3 regions of the Pseudomonas salmasensis genome follow, and region 3 is predicted to be linked to each of the others. Evidence: predicted binding sites of a transcription regulator. Region 3 holds the regulator's gene; each other region holds the start of a gene.
What was found. The regulator sigma-54, encoded in region 3, starts transcription at its own class of promoters, with help from an activator protein. The targets are predictions, from matches to a motif close to ANTGGCATNNANNTTGCTNT.
Positions count from the first base shown of each region.

Region 1: the regulator sigma-54 is predicted to act here: its motif matches at 2,581-2,600, upstream of glnA (type I glutamate--ammonia ligase).
Region 2: the regulator sigma-54 is predicted to act here: its motif matches at 3,779-3,798, upstream of HU731_RS08435 (circularly permuted type 2 ATP-grasp protein).

Region 1 is NZ_CP077083.1:3,959,567-3,965,216, forward strand. Features, by position in the region: gene glnL (nitrogen regulation protein NR(II)) at 1-33, opposite strand, end outside; gene HU731_RS17790 (chorismate mutase) at 351-887, opposite strand; gene glnA (type I glutamate--ammonia ligase) at 1,074-2,480, opposite strand; gene thiI (tRNA uracil 4-sulfurtransferase ThiI) at 2,815-4,269, shown strand; gene typA (translational GTPase TypA) at 4,409-5,650, shown strand, end outside.
Region 2 is NZ_CP077083.1:1,930,408-1,936,057, reverse strand. Features, by position in the region: partial or broken gene HU731_RS08465 (aminotransferase-like domain-containing protein) at 1-839, shown strand, start outside; gene HU731_RS08460 (translation initiation factor 2) at 933-1,424, shown strand; gene HU731_RS08455 (YkgJ family cysteine cluster protein) at 1,587-1,841, shown strand; gene HU731_RS08450 (START domain-containing protein) at 1,883-2,488, shown strand; gene HU731_RS08445 (hypothetical protein) at 2,592-2,828, shown strand; gene HU731_RS08440 (ribonuclease E inhibitor RraB) at 3,042-3,383, shown strand; gene HU731_RS08435 (circularly permuted type 2 ATP-grasp protein) at 3,831-5,240, shown strand; gene HU731_RS08430 (alpha-E domain-containing protein) at 5,245-5,650, shown strand, end outside.
Region 3 is NZ_CP077083.1:4,576,716-4,582,365, reverse strand. Features, by position in the region: gene lptA (lipopolysaccharide transport periplasmic protein LptA) at 1-346, shown strand, start outside; gene lptB (LPS export ABC transporter ATP-binding protein) at 346-1,071, shown strand; gene HU731_RS20510 (RNA polymerase factor sigma-54) at 1,256-2,749, shown strand; gene hpf (ribosome hibernation-promoting factor, HPF/YfiA family) at 2,825-3,130, shown strand; gene ptsN (PTS IIA-like nitrogen regulatory protein PtsN) at 3,141-3,605, shown strand; gene rapZ (RNase adapter RapZ) at 3,608-4,465, shown strand; gene HU731_RS20490 (HPr family phosphocarrier protein) at 4,482-4,754, shown strand; gene HU731_RS20485 (ZIP family metal transporter) at 4,877-5,650, opposite strand, start outside.

The sequences.
Region 1 (5,650 bases), 620 kb from region 3:
TAACAAACGGTGCAGTGCATCGCTGATGGTCATCGGGACCTCTTTTGGAGCAAGGCGCGGGCTTGAGGCACACGCTGATACAAGGAAAATGCAAAAACCAAACCAAGGCTCCGAAAAGAAGCGCTAATGCCCTGAAATAAGGGATTGAGGCGCGAAACTGTGGCGTTCTGCCAGCTTGAACGGGAAGTTTCGAACCAAAATGGGCTGGGCACTTGAGAAGGGTGCAGGCTATCGCACCAATATAGTGCGATTTTGTGAAGGTTGTTCAGCTTGCGACAATGAACGGCGAATCGCGGTCAGTGGGGGAGCTGGCTTGCCTGCTCCCACCTGTTTGATTGGGTTTGCAGTCACTAGCCTTTGTAGATGCACAGCTCGGCTGTGGCGCGGATCATCGCCAGTTGGCGCAGCGGATCATTCAGCGGTTCGTGCACGGCCTCGGCCAGCCATTGCGGGCACTGCGGGTCGGTGCGCTGTGGAGTGAAGTCGGCCAACTGCTGCAACAGCCTTTTTTGCAGTTCGTCCAATCGCGGGCGGATCTGCTGGACCAGGTCCGGGCGCGGGTCGTCGGGGGCTTTGCCCTGGAACTGCCAGTCGGACAGGTGGGTGTATTGCACCAGTTTGTTGGCTTCGATCTGGGCGGCGAAGAACTGCTCGGCAGCGGTCGGGTCCAGCTTGTAGCTTGGCGCCTGGGCAGTGACGCTGGCGATCACCTCTTGTTCGCGCTTCTTGTCCTCCACGGGCTTGTGGCTGTCCCACTTGCTCAGTGCTACCTGGTCGGCAATCTCCAGGCGTTCGGCGATGCTGTTGAGCAAGGGTTCGAGCGTAGGCGGCGCGGCGTTTGCTGTGGCACTGGCCAATAGCAGGGCAAAGACGAGTCGATGTTTCAAGGGCGATCCTCTGTAGGAGCGAGCTTGCTCGCGAAGGTCGCTAACGATAACGCGCCAATGTTGAAAAAAATGCGGTGTCTTGGCGTTTTTCGCGAGCAAGCTCGCTCCTACAGGAAATCTCAGGCAAAAAAAGACCTCCACGAAGGAGGCCTTTTTCATCACGCTACCTTAAGCAGCGCTACCGGATCAGCAGCTGTAGTACAGCTCGTATTCCAGTGGGTGTACGAAGGTGCGTACTTTGATTTCTTCTTCGCTTTTCAGGGCGATGTAAGCGTCGATGAAGTCGTCGCTGAAAACGCCGCCTTTGGTCAGGAACGCACGGCCCTTGTCCAGCTCTTCCAGGGCTTCTTTCAGGCTGCCGCACACTTGTGGGATCTCTTTGGCCTCTTCAGGCGGCAGGTCGTACAAGTTTTTGTCGGCGGCGTCGCCAGGGTGGATCTTGTTCTGGATGCCGTCCAGGCCGGCCATCATCAGGGCGGCGAAGGCCAGGTAAGGGTTGGCAGCCGGGTCTGGGAAACGCGCTTCGATACGACGGCCTTTAGGGCTGTTGACGTAAGGAATACGGATCGAGGCAGAGCGGTTGCGTGCCGAGTAGGCCAGCATCACCGGCGCTTCAAAACCTGGGACCAGACGCTTGTAGGAGTTGGTCGACGGGTTGGTGAAGCCGTTCAGGGCCTTACCGTGCTTGATGATGCCGCCGATGAAGTACAGGGCGGTATCGGACAGGCCGGCATAGCCTTCGCCAGCGAAGGTGTTCTTGCCGTCTTTGGAAATCGATACGTGAACGTGCATGCCCGAGCCGTTATCGCCGTAAAGCGGCTTAGGCATGAAGGTAGCGGTGCGGCCATAGGCATCGGCAACGTTGTGCACGCAGTATTTCAGGGTTTGAACTTCGTCAGCCTTCTTCACCAGCGTGTTGAATTTCACGCCGATTTCGTTCTGGCCGGCAGTCGCCACTTCGTGGTGGTGAACTTCAACGGTCTGGCCCATTTCTTCCAGTGCGTTGCACATGGAGGTACGGATTTCGTGGTCGAAGTCGAACGGTGGTACTGGGAAGTAGCCGCCTTTCACGCCTGGACGGTGGCCTTTGTTGCCGCCTTCCACGTCCTGGTCGGACATCCACGAGCCTTGCTCGGAGAAAATCTTGAACATGGAGCCGGAGATGTCAGATTTGAACTTCACCGAGTCGAAGATGAAGAACTCTGGCTCAGGGCCGAAGAATGCGGTGTCGCCGATACCGGTGGACTTCAGGTATTCCTCGGCACGGTGGGCGATGGCGCGTGGGTCGCGGTCATAGCCTTGCATGGTCGAAGGCTCGATGATGTCGCACACCAGGATCAGGGTTGGCTCTTCGGTGAACGGGTCGAGTACGGCAGTGCTGTCGTCTGGCAGCAGGATCATGTCGGAGGCTTCGATGCCTTTCCAGCCGGCGATGGAGGAACCGTCGAACATCTTGCCGACTTCGAAGAAGTCATCTTCCAGCGCATCGCGAGCCGGCATGGTCACGTGGTGCTGAGTGCCTTTTGTGTCCGTGAAGCGCAGATCAATCCATTTAACGTCATGATCTTTGATGAGTTGAACCGACTTCGACATGGTGTCCTCCGGGTGGCTTCGGGCTTGGGTAGTGGAGTTAGCCCTTAGAATTTGGGTGATGCCGGCGCGGATACTCCGCCAAGGCAACCTGCCTCACAAGAGAGCAAATTGCATGCCAGTGCGCCAACATGGCCGTTTTGCCTCAAAATAGCCCCTATAACGGTGCAATCGGCAAAAACGGCATAAATCGCGCACTGCAATGTAGCGTTTATTTGTGTAAATGACCCGTTTTGGTGCATTGCATGTGCAATGCATATTAACTGGTTAAACCTTGAGCGATTTCCGCTATAATCCGCGCCCCCCTTTTTCAGCAGGCCCGGCGCGCGCTGTTTCCATGAAATTAATCGTTAAAGTCTTCCCCGAGATCACCATCAAGAGCCGACCGGTACGGACGCGTTTCATCCGTCAGTTGGCCAAGAACATCCGTGCCGTGCTCCGTGACCTGGACCCGGCTGTGGTGGTGAACGGCGTGTGGGACAACCTCGAGCTGGAAACCCGCATTACCGACGCCAAAGCCTTGAAGGACATGACCGAGCGCCTGAGCTGCATGCCGGGCATCGCGCATTTCCTGCAGGTGGATGAGTACCCGTTGGGCGACTTCGACGACATCACCGAAAAGTGCAAGCAGCACTACGGCAGTGCGCTTGAAGGCAAGATTTTTTCGGTGCGCTGCAAGCGTGCCGGCAAGCACCCGTTCAGCTCCATGGACGTCGAGAAATACGTCGGCAGCAAGCTGCGTCGCGAGTGCGGTGCCGCTGGAATTTCCTTGAAAGCGCCACAAATTGAAGTGCGCATGGAAATTCGCGACCAACGGTTGTTTGTGATCCACAGCCAGCACAACAGCATCGGCGGCTACCCGCTGGGCGCCCTGGAACAGACCCTGGTATTGATGTCCGGCGGTTTCGATTCCACGGTGGCGGCCTACCAGATCATGCGTCGCGGCCTGATGAGCCACTTCTGCTTCTTCAACCTGGGCGGGCGTGCACATGAATTGGGCGTGATGGAAGTCGCGCACTTTATCTGGAAGAAATACGGCAGCTCCCAACGCGTGCTATTTGTAAGCGTACCGTTCGAGGAAGTGCTGGGCGAAATTCTCGGCAAAGTCGATAACAGTCATATGGGCGTAGTATTGAAGCGTATGATGTTGCGCGCTGCGTCCCGAATCGCCGATCAATTGCAGATCGACGCCCTGGTGACCGGCGAAGCGATTTCCCAGGTTTCCAGCCAGACGCTGCCTAACCTGTCGATCATTGATTGCGTGACCGAGAAGCTGGTGCTGCGCCCGCTGATCGCCAGCCACAAGCAGGACATCATCGACCTGGCAGAGCAAATCGGCACCGCCGACTTTGCCAAGCATATGCCTGAGTACTGCGGGGTCATTTCGGTGAACCCCAAGACCCACGCCAAGCGTCACCGCGTGGAGCATGAAGAAAAAGAATTCGACATGGCGATTCTGGAGCGTGCGCTCGAGAACGCCAAGCTGGTCCCAATCGATCGGGTGATCGACGAGTTGGGCCAGGATGTAAAAATCGAAGAAGTCAGCGAAGCCCTGGCCGGCCAGATCGTCATCGACATCCGTCACCCGGATGCCGCTGAGGATGAGCCGCTGGAAATCGCTGGCATCGACGTGCAAACGCTGCCGTTCTACGCACTGAACGCGCGTTTCAAGGAACTGGATAACAGCCGTCAGTACCTGTTGTATTGCGACAAAGGCGTGATGAGTCGCCTGCATGCCCACCATTTGCTCAGTGAGGGGCATGCCAATGTGCGCGTTTATCGACCGAGCTAAGAGCCCGGGGCTGTTTGCCTGTGGCCTGCGTCACCGGCCCCCCGACTCTGCCGTCAAGCTGTAACGGCAAGGCCTGACTCTACTGTTAATCGCTGCCACGACCTGTCAGCACACCGAATCCTCTGATCGAGATACACAAGTGATCGAAAATCTACGTAACATCGCCATCATTGCTCACGTTGACCATGGTAAAACCACCCTGGTAGACAAACTCCTGCGTCAATCCGGCACCCTGGAGCGCAACGAGCTCAACGACGAGCGCGTGATGGACTCCAACGACCAGGAAAAAGAGCGCGGTATTACCATCCTGGCAAAAAACACCGCTATCAACTGGAACGGCTACCACATCAACATCGTGGATACCCCGGGCCACGCCGACTTCGGCGGCGAAGTAGAACGCGTAATGTCGATGGTTGACTCCGTTCTGCTGCTGGTTGACGCTCAAGACGGCCCTATGCCGCAAACCCGTTTCGTGACCAAGAAGGCTTTCGAAGCCGGCCTGCGTCCGATCGTGTGCATCAACAAGGTTGACCGTCCAGGCGCGCGTCCGGACTGGGTTCTGGACCAGATCTTCGACCTGTTCGACAACCTGGGTGCTACCGAAGAACAGCTGGACTTCCAAGTCATCTACGCCTCGGCCCTGAACGGTATTGCTGGTCTTGACCACACCGACATGGCTGAAGACATGACTCCGCTGTACCAGTCGATCGTCGACAACGTACCAGCACCGAAAGTTGACCGTGAAGGCCCGTTCCAGATGCAAATCTCGGCACTGGACTACAACAGCTTCCTGGGTGTTATCGGCGTTGGCCGTATCGCTCGTGGTAGCGTCAAGCCGAACACCCCGGTTGTCGCTATCGGCGCTGACGGCAAGAAGCGTAACGGTCGTATCCTGAAGCTGATGGGTCACCACGGTCTGCACCGTGTAGACGTTGAAGAAGCTTTCGCTGGCGACATCGTCTGCGTGAGCGGTATGGACTCGCTGTTCATCTCCGACACCCTGTGCCAGCCGGACAACGTCGAGGCGATGAAGCCTCTGACCGTTGACGAGCCAACCGTTTCCATGACCTTCCAGGTAAACGACTCGCCTTTCTGCGGTAAAGAAGGCAAGTTCGTGACCTCCCGTAACATCAAGGAGCGTCTGGACAAAGAGCTGCTGTACAACGTTGCCCTGCGCGTTGAAGAAGGCGACTCGGCTGACAAGTTCAAGGTCTCCGGCCGTGGTGAGCTGCACCTCTCGGTACTGATCGAAACCATGCGTCGCGAAGGCTTCGAAATGGGTGTTGGTCGTCCGGAAGTGATCATCCGTCAGGTTGACGGCGTGAAGCAGGAACCGTTCGAAAACGTCACCATCGACACCCCTGAAGAATCCCAGGGCAAG
Region 2 (5,650 bases), 2.6 Mb from region 3:
AATCACCCACCTATTACGGTTTGCTGCAATTGGCTGACCTGCTGGGCCTCAAGGTTATCGAGATCCCCAGCGACCCCGCCACGGGCATGAGCCTGGAAGCCTTGCAACTGGCCGCCAACCAATGGTCGATCAAGGCGCTGGTGCTGACCACGCGTCTGAGTAATCCGCTGGGCGGCACCATGCCAGAGGAGCGGCAGAAACAGTTGCTGCGCCTGGCGTCGGACTTCGATATCCAGATTGTCGAAGATGATATTTACGGCGAGTTGATGTTCGAACTCGGCCGCACCAAAGCCCTCAAGGCCTACGACCGCCTTGACCGGGTGATCTATTGCTCAAGCTTTTCCAAGACCTTGTCGCCGGGCGTGCGCATTGGCTGGATGATTGCCGGCAAATACCAGCAGGAAATCCAGCGCCTGCAGATGTTCAGCACCCATTCTGCTTGCAGCGTCACGCAGATGGGCGTCGCGGCCTATCTGGAAAACGGCGGCTACGACCGTCATTTGCGCTACATCCGCCAGGAATACCGCAAGAACCTCAGCGCCTTCCAATTGGCGGTGCAGCAGTATTTCCCCGAAGGCACCCAGATGACCCGCCCGACCGGCGGCTTTATCTTGTGGGTCAGTTTGCCGGGGCGGGTCAATACCCAGGAACTGCATGTGCGTGCCCTGCAACAAGGCATCAGCATTGCGCCAGGGCTGATTTTCAGTAATACCGAACAGTTCAACCACTGTATTCGCCTCAATTGCGGCACGCCGTGGAACCGCGAGGCAGAGCGGGCGTTGATGACCCTGGGAATGCTTGCCAGCCAGCTGTGCCAGGAGGCCGCAGCGGGTTTTTGAGGTATGCAAAGGGGACAAGACTGATCTGTGCCCTTGTCATGCCGCGCACAACAAGCGAGCATATGGCCTTCTGCCGTTAATGCTGTTGGCGATATGACTTCTATTTTTCGCGTTACGTTGATGCTTGGTCTGCTGAGCCTGTGCAATGCCGGCAGCGTGCTGGCTGCAGCGCCGGTGGCTGAAGGCAAGCCTGCTGTGAGTGCCGAGCAAAAGACCTCAGCCAAGCAGCCAGCGCCTGCGAAAAAATCCCCCGCCGCACAAAAGAAAGCCGCCTCGACCAAAAAGCGTGCACCCGTGGCGAGCAAGTCCAAGTCGGCCCATGAAGTCGCCCAGACCAAACTGCCACCGGCACAGTTGGACCTGTCCCTGCCTTCGGACATGGTCAGGCACTTGCAACCCATCGGCACCATGCCCAAGCCCAAGAGCGTGCCCTTGTTGCCGCCAATGTTTGGTGAAAAACCCACCGACAACAGCGCGTTCCAGATCAACGGCCGCTTGCTCAGCAATGAGATGAAGCTGCAACTGCGTAATGAAGAGCGCCGTGATGTTGAAGGCGCTGCGCTGGATTTCGAATTCAAGCAATAAACTTTCTGAGCCCAGGTGACCCAGGTCGCCGACCATCTGTCGCAGACTGGCCGGTCATTTTTGTTTTGTGCGAAAAACCCCTGTTGGACCATTTTAAAACGGCTGTTTAAGGGCGTACTCTAGCCCGGCCATCCCTATTGAGTCGTCGAGGACCTGCTGGTCATGAAATGCCGTGAAGGCTGTGGCGCCTGCTGCATTGCCCCCTCCATCAGTTCGCCACTACCCGGAATGCCCCAGGGCAAACCCGCTGGCGTTCGCTGCGTGCACCTGTCGGCGGAACAACTGTGCCAGTTGTTCGGTCAACCGCAGCGGCCCGCCGTGTGCAGTGATTTCAAGGCGGATATCGAAGTCTGTGGCAACGACCAAGCCGATGCCATTCGCCTGATCGGCTGGTGGGAACAGATGACGGCGGCTTGATGGGCTTTACTATCGGAACTTCAACAATAAGGAATACAACAATGGGTTCGCTGAAACGAATGGCTGTGCTGTGCGGTTTTACGCTGCTGTTTGCGGCCACTGCCCAGGCTGAGGATTGGCAAGTCGCCAAGGACGAAGACGGTATCAAGGTGTCCCTGAGCGAGATTGCCGGTTCCAAGTACAAGGCGTATCGCGGTGTGACGGTGATCAAGGCACCTTTGGCCAAGGTCCAGGCGCTGCAGGAAGATGTGGTCGGTGCTTGCGCATGGATCCATGAATGCAAATCCCAGCAACTCGTCGACAAGAAAGGCGACGAGGCCTGGACCTACACCCAATTCAAGGCGCCGTTCCCCGTGACGGACCGCGACTCGTACATCCACGTCACCACCACCAAAGCCGCCGACGGTACCATCACGCGCAAACTCGAAGGTGTGCCGACCTACAAGCCTGAAGCAAAAGGCTACGTGCGGGTCGCCCAGGTGGAGGGTTTCTGGAAGCTGGTGCCAAAGGGCGATAACCAGACCGAAGTCACCTACCAGGTACACACCGAGCCAGGCGGCAGTGTCCCGTCGTGGTTGGCCAACAAGTTCGTGGTGGAGGCTCCATTCAACACCTTGAAAGCCTTGAAAGAACACGCTGAAAAATAAGTGCGGTTGATCCGGTGCCTCCGGGCTTGAGCGGAACGTTTTGCGCGCCGCCAAGGTCCAGATACTTGTAAGCCCACCTATGGGTTTTATCGAGGAGGCACCGATGCAAACGTGGCAAATTACCTTCGTTGATGATCACGGTGAAAAGTCCGTGCAGCAGTTCACCTGCGAACAAAAGCCCAGCCTCGAAGACGCTGCGCATATGATTCGTGCGAAGCTGGTGCCGATTGCTGCCGAACTCGATCTCAATGACCTGGAAGGCCGTAAACCCGAGCCGACGGTCAAGATTCTCAAAGACCAGAACAGTATCCAGATTCTCGATATCTCTCCCTCCGTCTAAACAATTTTCACACGCCACACGAGCACCTCTGGTGGAGGTGATAGCTTCGCGCTACTCTGCAATCGAGATCAGCGAATGAATCGCTAAGGTCTGGTCTTGTCAGCTACATGCTTGTTTTCCTGCGGTGTTGTTATGCCGTGGTGCCCGCGCCAGCAGGGCGCGGGGCTTCAGGAAGCACGGAAAGTCTATCCATCGGTTTGAGGAGGACGTTTCATGAGCACAGCCTATCAAGAAGACATCAGCACCAACGTACTGCGCCGCATGAAAGAAGGCGGCTTTGATTTCTCGCGTTTTCACCCCATCGAGTTCTACGCCATTTTCCCGGATGAGGAACGGGCGCGCAGGGCTGCGGGTCGATTTCGTGGGGAGTCCCTCAATGCCCAGGTCAGCGCGCGCGACGATGGCGCCTGGTACCTGGAACTGAGCAAAATCATGTTTGCAACCTACGACGGCATAGGAGACTTCGAGCAAGACTTTGAAGCAGTGGTCGAGCCCCTGGGTGGCATTATCGAAGGATGGGGCGTCAAGCAGGAGGTGCGTGGGTTACCCATGTAGTTGGTATTTATGAGCAGCACAGCGTATCGGCTGACCTTTGGGTCGGCCGATTTTGTTTGGGCCGCCGGTGCAACGTAAATCGCCGTTTTATGCGCAAAAAAAAGCCACCCAAATAGGGTGGCGGAAAGGGAAGTTCGAGGAGGTAGATCAGTACACGAAGTAACACCATATCGCTTGCACAAAAGGTTTAGCTGTAGGACATCTCCTTTTCAGCCGATGGAGGTGATTATCCGCAGTGCCAGCCGCGCAGTGAAATCAACTCTGACTATGCTGTTGATAGCCTAAGACCGCATTGCAATGAAGCGCACGGCATGACCCAGGCAATTGCACGCACCAGGACGGTGCGGCGAATTCGTTTGAATTATTCAACCGATTGATTATTAAGTGTTTATGCCGATGGCACGGGCCTTGCGAAGGTTCTTGCGTCCGGGTGACAAGGAGTACGGCATGATCCGCACTTATTACGATGAAATGTACGATGGGGCAGGGCAGGTTCGCCCCCATTACCGCGAGTTCGCCCGTTGGCTGGCCGATACCCCTGCCGAACTGCTGGCCCAGCGCCGGCGTGAAGCCGATTTGCTGTTCCACCGCGCCGGCATCACCTTCACCCTCTACGGGGACGAACAAGGCACCGAGCGCCTGATCCCCTTCGACACCATCCCCCGCAGCATTCCGGCCAGTGAATGGCGGATTGTCGAGCGCGGCTGCATCCAGCGGGTCAAGGCGCTGAACCTGTTCCTCGCCGACCTTTACCACGACCAACGCATCATCAAGGCCGGCATCATCCCTGCCGAACAGGTACTGGCCAACGAGCAATATCAATTGGCAATGCAGGGCCTGGATTTGCACCGCGATATCTATTCGCACATCTCCGGGGTCGACCTCGTACGCGATGGCGACGGCACGTACTACGTGCTCGAAGACAACCTGCGTACGCCCAGCGGTGTCAGCTACATGCTCGAAGACCGCAAGATGATGATGCGCCTGTTCCCCGAACTGTTCGCGGCCCAGCGTATTGCGCCCATCGATCATTACCCCAACTTGCTGCTCGATACCTTGAAAAGCGCCAGCCCTTTGGATAACCCCAGTGTGGTGGTGCTGACGCCTGGGCGTTTCAACAGCGCGTTCTTCGAACATGCCTTTCTGGCCCGGGAAATGGGCGTGGAGTTGGTGGAGGGCGCAGATTTGTTCGTGCGCGATGACCGTGTATTCATGCGCACCACCGACGGGCCCAAGGCTGTCGATGTGATCTACCGTCGCCTCGATGATGCATTTCTCGACCCCTTGGCATTCAACCCCGACTCCATGCTCGGTGTACCCGGCCTGCTCGCTGCTTACCGTTGCGGCAATGTGGTGCTGGCCAATGCCATTGGCACCGGGGTTGCGGACGACAAATCGGTTTACCCGTTCGTTACCGAGATGATCCGCTTCTACCTCGACGAAGAACCGATCCTGCAGAACGTTCCGACCTTCCAATGCCGCAAGCCTGACGAGTTGTCCCACGTACTGGCCAACCTGCCCGACCTGGTGGTCAAGGAAACCCAAGGCTCCGGTGGTTACGGCATGTTGGTTGGCCCGGCGTCTACAACTGCAGAAATCGAAGCGTTCCGGGCACGTATCAAGGCCAAGCCACACGCCTATATCGCGCAGCCGACCCTGTGTTTATCCACTTGCCCCACATTTGTCGAAAACGGCATCGCCCCACGCCACATAGACCTGCGCCCCTTTGTGTTGTCCGGCAAGGAGACCCGCGTGGTACCGGGTGGCCTGACCCGCGTGGCGCTGCGAGAAGGCTCGCTGGTGGTCAACTCGTCCCAGGGCGGCGGAACCAAAGACACCTGGGTGGTCGAGGACTGATGCCATGTTGAGTAGAACTGCCTCGGATTTGTACTGGATGTCGCGCTACCTGGAACGCGCCGAAAACCTCGCGCGCATGCTCGATGTCAGCTATTCGCTGTCGCTGATGCCCCAGGACGGGCGTGGCGATGGCCTGCACGAATTGGCCATGCCGCTGTTGATCACCGGCACCCTGGAGGATTACCACACGCGCCATGGCCCATTGCACGCTGAACGCTTGCTGCACTTTTTTGCCCTGGACGCGGCCAACCCGGCGAGCATCTACAGCTGCCTGGGCGCGGCGCGGGCCAGCGCCCATGCGGTACGTGGGCGAATCACTGCTGACATGTGGGAAAACATCAACGCCACCTGGCTGGACATTCGCGATATCGCCCAGCAGGGGCTGAGCCACTACGGCATGAGCCGGTTTT
Region 3 (5,650 bases):
GATCACCGGCAACACGGTGACCCTGACGCGTACCCCCGCAGGCGACATTGACGTAGTGACGTCGGTGGGCAACCTGGCTTATTTCGAGCAGAAGCAGTCCGCCACCGACACCGGCCCGATGAAGGGTTACGGCAAGACCATCCAGTATCACGCCCAGCAGAATCGTATCGTACTGATCGACCAGGCCAAGGTACTGAGCCCCGACGGCAACTCGACCGAAGGTGAAAAGATCACCTATGACACCGTCAAGCAGATCGCCAACGCCGGTCGCGCCAACGGCTCCAAGGTCACTGCACCGCGCCCGCGCATCGACATGGTTATCCAGCCGAAGAAGAAGGCCGAGTAATGGCAACCCTGAAAGCCCAGCATCTGGCCAAGGCCTATAAAAGCCGCCAGGTGGTACGCGACGTCAGCCTGTCGATCGAGAGCGGCCAGATCGTCGGCCTGCTCGGCCCTAACGGTGCCGGCAAAACCACCTGCTTCTATATGATCGTCGGGCTGGTCCAGGCAGACCAGGGTCGCGTACTGATCGACGACCTGGACGTCAGCCACCAACCCATGCACGGTCGTGCACGGGCAGGTATCGGCTATCTCCCCCAGGAGGCGTCGATCTTCCGCAAACTGTCGGTAGCTGACAACATCATGGCGATCCTCGAGACCCGCAAGGAACTCGATCGCGACGGCCGCCGCCAGGAGCTGGAAAGCCTGCTGCAGGAATTCCACATCAACCACATTCGCGACAACCTCGGCATGAGCTTGTCCGGTGGTGAACGTCGTCGCGTGGAAATCGCCCGCGCCCTGGCGACCGCGCCGAAATTCATCCTGCTGGATGAACCGTTCGCCGGTGTCGACCCGATTTCGGTAGGCGACATCAAGCAGATCATCCATCACCTCAAGGCCAAAGGCATTGGGGTGCTGATCACGGACCACAACGTTCGCGAGACCCTCGATATCTGCGAAACCGCTTATATCGTCAACGATGGCCAGCTGATTGCCGAAGGCGATGCCGAGACTATCCTGGCTAACGAGCTGGTGAAGGAAGTGTACCTGGGTCACGAGTTCCGCCTGTAAACACAGGGGTATCGCGCTTTTCCCTGGAGCGCGCGGGAGTCAATAGAAACCTCGGTTTTTTTATTGTTACCGCGCTCTAGGCAAAGGCCCCGAGATCAGGCATATAATTTGCTTATGTTTGGCGCTCACGCGCCCTGTCGTGGATGGCGCATTGCGCCGGCGAATAAGGTGTTAAGCCCCTGCCATGAAACCATCGCTAGTCCTGAGAATGGGCCAGCAGCTGACGATGACACCGCAGCTGCAACAGGCCATCCGCCTGCTCCAATTGTCGACCCTGGACCTGCAACAGGAAATCCAGGAGGCCCTGGAGTCCAATCCGATGCTCGAACGCCAGGAAGAAGGCGACGACTTCGACAATGCAGATCCGCTGGCCGACAACATCGAGCAAAAACCCAATCCCGACGTGCAGGAACCCTCCTATCAGGAAACCGCCCCGACGGTGGATAACCTGGAGGAAGGCGACTGGAACGAACGCATTCCCAACGAGCTTCCCGTGGACACCGCGTGGGAAGACGTCTACCAGACCAGTGCCAGCAGCCTGCCAAGCAACGATGATGACGAGTGGGACTTCACCACCCGTACGTCGGTGGGCGAGAGCCTGCAGAGCCACTTGTTGTGGCAACTGAACCTGGCGCCGATGTCCGATACCGATCGCCTGATCGCGGTCACCCTGATCGATTGCATCAATAACCAGGGCTACCTGGACGAAACCCTCGACGAGATCCTCGAGGCCTTCGACCCGGAACTGGACATCGAACTGGACGAAATCGAAGCCGTCCTGCACCGCATCCAGCAATTCGAACCCGCCGGCATCGGTGCACGCACCCTCAGCGAGTGCCTGTTGCTGCAACTGCGCCAACTGCCGGCCAAGACGCCATGGCTCACCGAAGCGCAACGCCTGGTCAGTGATTACATCGACCTGTTGGGCAGTCGCGACTACAGCCAACTGATGCGCCGCATGAAGCTCAAGGAAGATGACTTGCGCCAGGTCATCGAGCTGGTGCAAAGCCTCAACCCCCGCCCAGGTTCGCAAATCGAATCCAGCGAAGCCGAATATGTGGTGCCCGACGTCATCGTGCGCAAGGACAACGAACGCTGGCTGGTGGAGCTGAACCAGGAGTCGGTACCGCGCCTGCGGGTCAACCCGCAATATGCAGGCTTTGTGCGCCGCGCTGACACCAGCGCCGACAACACCTTCATGCGCAACCAGTTGCAGGAGGCGCGGTGGTTCATCAAGAGCCTGCAAAGCCGCAACGAAACCCTGATGAAAGTCGCGACCCAGATCGTCGAGCACCAGCGCGGTTTCCTGGAATACGGCGACGAGGCCATGAAGCCTCTGGTGCTGCACGACATCGCCGAAGCCGTCGGTATGCACGAATCGACGATTTCCCGGGTCACCACGCAGAAATTCATGCATACCCCACGGGGTATTTATGAGCTGAAATACTTTTTCTCCAGCCACGTCAGCACCTCCGAAGGCGGCGAATGCTCGTCCACGGCGATCCGCGCGATCATCAAAAAACTGGTTGCCGCGGAAAATCAGAAAAAGCCGTTGAGTGACAGCAAGATCGCTGGTTTACTGGAGGCACAAGGCATTCAGGTCGCCCGTCGAACCGTCGCCAAGTACCGCGAGTCCCTTGGGATCGCGCCTTCCAGCGAGCGTAAGCGGTTGATGTGACGGGCGGGCCACAGCGTTCCAGTGGTGGGTATTCCTGCCCACCGCTTTATGCACTGGCAACGAAGGAGAAGCTGTATGCAAGTCAACATCAGTGGACACCAGCTGGAAGTCACCAAGCCCCTGCGTGAGTACACCGAGAGCAAACTGAACAAGCTTGCGGGGCATTTTGACAAGATCACCAACGTGCAGGTCATCATGGAGGTCGATAAGCTCAAGCAGAAAATCGAGGCCACCCTGCACGTACCGAATGCCAAGCTCGTCGCCAATGCGGAACATGAAGACATGTACGCGGCAATCGACTCGCTCTACGACAAGCTCGACCGCCAACTCATAAAGCATAAGGAAAAGAATCTGCACCTGATGCAAGGTACAGGTCGTTAACTCTCCCCCCATGATCCGACTTGAAACCATCCTGACCCCCGGCCGTTCACTCGTGAACGTGCCGGGCGGCAGCAAGAAAAAAGCCCTCGAACAAATTGCCAACCTGATCGCACGCGAAGTGCCGGATCTAGAGATGCAAGATGTCTTCGAGGCTCTGATTGCCCGTGAAAAACTCGGCTCAACCGGTTTTGGTAACGGCATCGCTATTCCCCACTGCCGCCTCAAAGGTTGCGAGACACCTGTGAGCGCGCTGATGCACCTGGACGCTCCGATTGATTTCGACGCCATCGACGGTGCCCCGGTTGACCTGCTGTTCGTTCTGCTGGTCCCGGAAGCGGCCACCGATGCGCACCTGGAACTGCTCCGGCAGATCGCCAGCATGCTTGACCGCAAGGATGTACGCGACAAACTGCGCAGCGCCTCCAGCAATGAAGCGTTGTACCAAGTTGTCCTGGATGAACAAAACGGGCAGTAATCATGCGTTTGATCATCGTCAGCGGTCGCTCCGGCTCGGGTAAGAGCACCGCCCTCAATGTGCTTGAGGACAACGGCTTCTATTGCATCGATAACCTGCCGGCCGGCCTGCTGCCAGAGCTGGCGGAACGTGCATTGATCCATACCGAATTGGCGCAGCCCCTGGTTGCGGTCTCGATTGACGCCCGCAACCTGCCCAGCCACCTCTCGCGGTTCCCGGAACTGTTGGAAGAAGTGCGTGCCAAGCACATTCATTGCGACGTGCTGTACCTGGATGCCGACGAAGAAACCCTGCTCAAGCGGTTCTCCGAAACTCGTCGACGTCACCCCCTCAGCAGTGCCAACCGCTCTCTGGCCGAAGCCATCGAGGATGAGACCAAACTGCTCGGGCCGATCATTGACCTGGCCGACCTGAAGATCAACACCACCAACCTGAACCTTTATCAGTTGCGCGATGCGATCAAGCTGCGCCTGCTGAACCAGCCTGAGCCGGGGACGGCGTTTTTGGTCGAGTCTTTTGGCTTCAAGCGCGGCATGCCGGTAGACGCCGACCTGGTGTTCGATGTGCGCTGCCTGCCCAACCCTTACTGGAAGCCGGAACTGCGCGATCAGTCGGGGTTGGACCAGCCTGTGGTCGACTACCTGGCCGCGCAACCAGACGTAGAAGAGATGTTCCAGGACATCTCCAGCTACCTGCTCAAATGGTTGCCGCGCTTTGCCGCCAGCAATCGGGCCTATGTCACCATTGCCATTGGCTGCACCGGCGGCCACCACCGCTCGGTCTATTTGACTGAACGGCTGGGCCAGGTGCTGCAACAAACCCTCAAGAACGTCCAGGTTCGCCACCGCGACCTTAGCTGAAAGGAACACCTGCGCGATGCCTGCTCTGGAAATTGAAATCATCAACAAGCTGGGCCTGCACGCCCGGGCGTCGGCTAAATTCGTTGGAGTGGCCGGGCGGTTCCCCTGCCAGATCCGTGCTGGGCGCACGCCGCAAAGCATGGTCGATGGCAAAAGCATCATGGCGATGATGATGTTGGCGGCCGGCAAAGGCACCAAGATCCACCTGAGCACCGAAGGCGAGCAAGAAGACGAAGCAATGGCCGCACTGGTCGAGTTGATCAACAACTACTTCGACGAAGGCGAATAACCCCTACTGTAGGAGCGAGCTTGCTCGCGAAAAACGTCAACGATAACGCGGGCATCCTGGTTTAACGCAGTGCTCTCAGGTTTTTCGCGAGCAAGCTCGCTCCTACATAGATAAAGCCATCCTCAGCCCAACGCCGTATCCATCACCATCATCAAGCAAAACCCGAGGCACAGCCCGAGGCTGGCGAGCTTTTCATGACCATTGCGGCGCGACTCGGGGATGACTTCGTGAGTCACCACCAGCAACATTGCCCCGGCGGCCAGCGCTAGACCCAACGGCAACAACACTTCGGCAAGGCTCACCAGCCATGCGCAGAGCACCGCGAATACCGGTTCAACCAAGCCTGAGGCAGCGCCAATCAGGAAGGCCTTGACCCGCGACATTCCCGCTCCCACCAATACCAACGCAATCACCAGCCCTTCGGGGACATCCTGCAAGGCAATGCCCATGGCAAGGCTGTCGGCATCCGCCATGCCTCCGCCTGCAGACACACCTACAGCCATGCCTTCCGGAATGTTGTGCGCAATGATGGCAAACACGAATAACCAGATACGCGGCGGGATAACCGGTTTATCCGGTGTACCCACCAGCAGTTCCGGGCTGGCGCCGGAGACCTTGCGGTCCACAAGGTACAGGACGAATGCGCCGAGCATGATGCCGAAGCTGATCAGCCCACCGGCGCCCCAGGGTGACAGCCCCAGGCTTTCAGCAGCCGCGATACCCGGCACGACCAGGGAAAACGCGGTCGCCGCCAGCATCACACCGGCCCCAAAGCCCAGCAGGGTATCGCTCAGCGCCATCGGCATGCGCCGAATCACCAACACCGGCACCGCCCCCAGCGCGGTGCCGAGCGCGCAGATCGCCCCGCCCTGCAAAGCACGCAGGATGCGCGGTTC